DNA from 2 places in the Streptomyces sp. NPDC029044 genome. Region 1 is predicted to be linked to the other one. Evidence: riboswitches for the same ligand, from Rfam matches in the RefSeq annotation. Region 1 holds a riboswitch; the other holds the start of a gene.
What was found. Region 1 has a riboswitch for S-adenosylmethionine ahead of thrC (threonine synthase). Riboswitches for the same ligand answer to the same signal wherever they lie in the genome.
Positions count from the first base shown of each region.

Region 2: another riboswitch for S-adenosylmethionine. It lies ahead of AB0E85_RS21690 (aminotransferase class V-fold PLP-dependent enzyme); the one in region 1 lies ahead of thrC (threonine synthase).

Region 1 is NZ_JBEZWN010000001.1:408,418-410,805, reverse strand. It holds gene AB0E85_RS01940 (glucosyl-3-phosphoglycerate synthase) at 1-898, opposite strand, end outside; SAM riboswitch class I at 1,054-1,210, shown strand; gene thrC (threonine synthase) at 1,229-2,388, shown strand, end outside.
Region 2 is NZ_JBEZWN010000026.1:88,320-90,707, reverse strand. It holds gene trpD (anthranilate phosphoribosyltransferase) at 74-1,138, shown strand; SAM riboswitch class IV at 1,213-1,329, shown strand; gene AB0E85_RS21690 (aminotransferase class V-fold PLP-dependent enzyme) at 1,462-2,388, shown strand, end outside.

The sequences.
Region 1 (2,388 bases):
GACGCTCCTCGGTGTCCACGGAGTACGTGCGCGGCTCGAAGCCGTCCTCCCCCCGCTCGAACTGGGTCAGGGACGGCCGGATCAGATGCCCGCGGGCCAGCCGCAGCTGGGCGGTGCGGTAGATCGCGGCGGCCATCCGGCCCAGCGCCTGCCCGTCCTGGTGCCGGTGCTTGCGCACCCCGACGTCCACCTGGGCGAGGGCGTCCAGGCCCGACAGGTGCAGGGCGTCGACCAGCATCCCCAGCTCCACGCCGTAGCCGACGGGGAACGGCAGCTGCTCCAGCAGGGAGCGGCGGGCCGCGTACTCGCCGCCGAGCGGCTGGACGAAGCCGGCCAGCTGCGGCCAGTGCATGTTGAGCAGCGGGCGCGCCATCAGCTCGGTGACCCGGCCGCCCTGCCCGGCGGCACCGGAGAGCGGCCGGTCGTACATGGCCTTCACCAGGTCCACGTCCGGGTCCGTGAGCAGCGGGCCGACGATCCCCGAGACGAAGTCGGACGAGAAGTCCCTGAGGTCCGCGTCGACGAAACAGACGATGTCCCCGCCGGTGACGAGCAGCGAGCGCCACAGCACCTCGCCCTTGCCGGGCACGGCCGGCAAGCGGGGGAGTATGACGTCCCGGTGCACCACCCGCGCGCCCGCGGCGGCGGCCACCTCGGAGGTGCGGTCGGTCGAGCCGGAGTCGACGACGACCAGCTCGTCGACGAGCGGGACCTGCCGCATCAGGTCGTGGCGGATGACGGCGACGATGTCGCCGACCGTCGCCTCCTCGTTGAGGGCGGGCAGAACGACGCTCACCGTCTGGCCCGTGCGCTGCTTGGCGGCCATGATCCGGTGGAGCGGGCGATCGTTCGCGGACCAGGAACGGGTGCCCAGCCAGCGCTCGACTTCTTCCAGCACCGTGGCGGCTCCTCTGCGTTCTCCGGGCGGGACAGAGTGTGATCCATCTCGCGGTTCGGACGACTATCTCAACTGTCCTGGTCGTCGGTTACAGTCTTGAACAAGGCGGATGACCATCGCATGTCCGGGGTCACCCGCCGCCTACAACCACATACAGCTCATCCAGAGGGGCAGAGGGAAACGGCCCGATGAAGCCCCGGCAACCCTCCAGTCGGTACTCGTAGGTCACTGTCGACCACCTGCGCGAGGCTCCCGGCTCGGGAAGGTGCCAAATCCGTCTCACGGCGAGATGCGTCGTGAGGAAGATGAGGAGAAAGGGCCTCGCCTCACATGGCTGTGCAGACTGTTGCAAGCACCACTGACTCCACCGTAGACCTCGGTCCCGCCGCTGCCCTGAGCTGCCGCGAGTGCGGTCACCGCGTACCCCTCGGACCGGTCTTCGCGTGCGAGGAGTGTTTCGGCCCGCTGGAGATCGCCTACGACTTCTCGGCCTACGACACCGAGGAACTCCGCAAGCAGATCGAAGCGGGCCCCGCGAACATCTGGCGTTACGCCCCGCTGCTGCCCGTGCCGGCCGACGTGGCGGACAAGCCGAACATCAACCCCGGCTGGACCAAGCTCGTCAAGGCCGACAACCTCGCGCGCGAGCTGGGCGTCGACGCCGGCAAGCTGTTCGTCAAGGACGACTCCGGCAACCCGACGCACTCCTTCAAGGACCGCGTCGTCGCCCAGGCCCTGGAGGCCGCCCGCGCCTTCGGCTTCACCACGCTCTCCTGCTCCTCCACCGGCAACCTCGCCGGTGCGGTGGGTGCCGCGGCGGCCCGCGCCGGTTTCCGCTCCTGCGTGTTCATCCCGCACGACCTGGAGCAGGGCAAGGTCGTCATGGCCGCGGTCTACGGCGGCGAGCTCGTCGGCATCGAGGGCAACTACGACGACGTGAACCGCTTCTGCTCCGAGCTGATCGGCGACCCGGCCGGCGAGGGCTGGGGCTTCGTCAACGTCAACCTCCGGCCGTACTACGCGGAGGGCTCCAAGACCCTCGCGTACGAGATCTGCGAGCAGCTCGGCTGGCAGCTGCCGGACCAGCTGGTCGTGCCGATCGCCTCCGGCTCTCAGCTCACGAAGATCGACAAGGGTCTCCAGGAGCTGATCAAGCTCGGGCTGGTCGAGGACAAGCCGTACAAGATCTTCGGCGCGCAGGCCGAGGGCTGCTCTCCGGTGTCCGTCGCCTACAAGGCCGGGCACGACGTCGTCCGCCCGCAGAAGCCGAACACCATCGCCAAGTCGCTCGCCATCGGCAACCCGGCGGACGGGCCCTACGTGCTGGACATCGCGCGGCGGACCGGCGGTGCGGTGGAGGACGTGAACGACGAGCAGGTCGTCGAGGCGATCAAGTTGCTCGCGCGGACCGAGGGTGTGTTCGCGGAGACCGCCGGTGGGGTGACGGTCGGCGTGACGAAGAAGCTGCTGGAGAACGGGCTGCTCGACCC
Region 2 (2,388 bases), on a different contig from region 1:
CTTCGTGGTGCTCGGGGCTGGATAGGGTGGGACCACTGCTTTTACGTGACGTACGACGACCCTGGAGCGGCTGATGAGCGCTGTGACCCCCGCTGGAGGCGACACCGCGGCGGGCCGCTCCTGGCCCCTGCTGCTGAACGGCCTGCTGGACGGCAGGCACCTGGGCGCGGACGACACCGCCTGGGCGATGGACCGGATCATGCGCGGCGAGGCGACCGAGGCGCAGATCGCCGGGTTCGTCGTGGCCCTGCGCGCCAAGGGCGAGACCGTCGAGGAGATCAACGGCCTGGTCCGCACGATGTACGAGCACGCCAACGTGATCGAGGTGCCCGGGGCGACGGTCGACATCGTCGGCACCGGCGGTGACGGCGCGAAGACGGTGAACATCTCCACGATGTCCTCGATCGTCGTCGCCGGCACCGGCGCGAAGGTCGTCAAGCACGGCAACCGGGCCGCGTCCTCGGCGTCCGGGGCCTCCGACGTGCTGGAGAAGCTCGGCGTCAACCTGGAGCTGCCGCTGCACCGGGTCGCGGAGGTCGCCGAGGAAGCCGGGATCACCTTCTGCTTCGCGGTGAAGTTCCACCCGGCGCTGCGGCACGCGGGCGCGGCTCGCGGCCAGTTGGGCATCCGTACGGTGTTCAACGCCCTCGGCCCGCTCACCAATCCGGCCCGGGTCCGTGCCCAGGCGGTCGGCGTGGCGGACCCGCGCATGGCGCCGATCGTCGCGGGAGTCTTCGCCGAGCGCGGCAACTCGTCCCTGGTCTTCCGGGGCGACGACGGTCTGGACGAACTGACCACGACGGCCACCTCCCGCGTGTGGATCGTCCGGGACGGCGCGGTGACCGAGGAGGCCTTCGACCCGCGTGACGTGGGCCTCGAACTGGTCCCGGTGGAGGCGCTGCGCGGCGCCGACGCCTCCTACAACGCCGAGGTCGCCCGCCGCCTGCTGGACGGCGAGACCGGCCCGGTCCGCGAGGCGGTCCTGCTGAACTCGGCGGCGGCGCTGGTGGCCCTGGAGCCCACCGCCGCACCGCTGGCCGAGCAGATCAGCGCCGGGATGGCGAAGGCGGCCGAGTCGATCGACTCGGGGGCGGCCAAGCGGACGCTGGAGCGCTGGGTGGCCGCCAGCAACAGGTAGGACACCACGGACGGCGTCCCGCGATCCGGACTCGGGTTGCGGGACGCCGATCTCTTCGCGTACGTTCCTGATCAGGTCATGAGTGACAGTCATGAGGCCCCGGCCGACTGTCCGGCAACCCTCCGTCCGTGGCGGGGTGCCCCGGGTGAAGACCGGGCCGTAGGCAGCGAGGTCTACGGCAAGCGCGTGACGAGGAGTCTTCCGTGAACCAGCGAATGCGATAGGGCCGCAGAGCCCCGCCTCCGCATCCCCCTTTTCCTTTCCCCCGCTTGAGCCGCACGCGCTCGCGGGCGGATTCCACCTGCCTTCACGGGAGTTCCGCCATGTCCGTCTCCACCCTTGCCGCCGTCCCGTCCGTTTGTGCCCCGCTGCCCGTTCTGGGGCGGGATGTCACCGTGCCGCTCGTGACCGGGGGCGAGGTCGCCTACGCCGCGCTCGACTACGCCGCCAGCGCCCCGGCGCTCCAGCGGGTCTGGGACGACGTCGCCGCCTACGCGCCGTACTACGGCAGCGTCCACCGCGGTGCCGGGTACCTCTCCCAGCTCTCCACCGACCTGTTCGAGAACGCCCGCCGGACCGTCGCCGAGTTCCTCGACTGCCGCGAGGACGACCAGGTCGTGTTCACGCGGTCCACCACCGACTCCCTCAACCTCCTCTCCGCCGCCCTCCCCGCCGACTGCCAGGTCTTCGTCTTCGAGACCGAGCACCACGCCTCCCTGCTGCCCTGGCGCAACGCCCGCGTCACCTTCCTCGACGCCCCGCGCAGCCCCCGTGAGGCCGTCGAGACCCTGGAGCGGGCCCTCGCCGACCGCGACCCCTACGGCCCGGCTCTCGTGTGCGTCACCGGCGCCTCGAACGTGACCGGTGAGCTGTGGCCCGTACGGGAACTCGCGGCGGCGGCGCACGCCCATGGCGCGCGCATCGTGCTGGACGCCGCCCAGCTGGCCCCGCACCACCCGGTGTCCGTCGCGGACCTCGACGTCGACTGGGTCGCCTTCTCCGGGCACAAGCTGTACGCGCCCTTCGGTACGGGCGTCCTGGCCGGGCGGGCCGACTGGCTGCGCGCGGCCGAGCCGTACCTCGCGGGCGGCGGTGCCAGCCGCAAGGTCAGCCGGCGCGAGGACGGGGGAGTGGACGTGGAATGGCACGACAGCGCCGCCCGCCACGAGGCCGGGTCGCCCAACGTCATCGGCGCCTACGCCGTGGCCTCGGCCTGCAAGGCGCTGACCGAGGCCGGCTTCGACACCCTC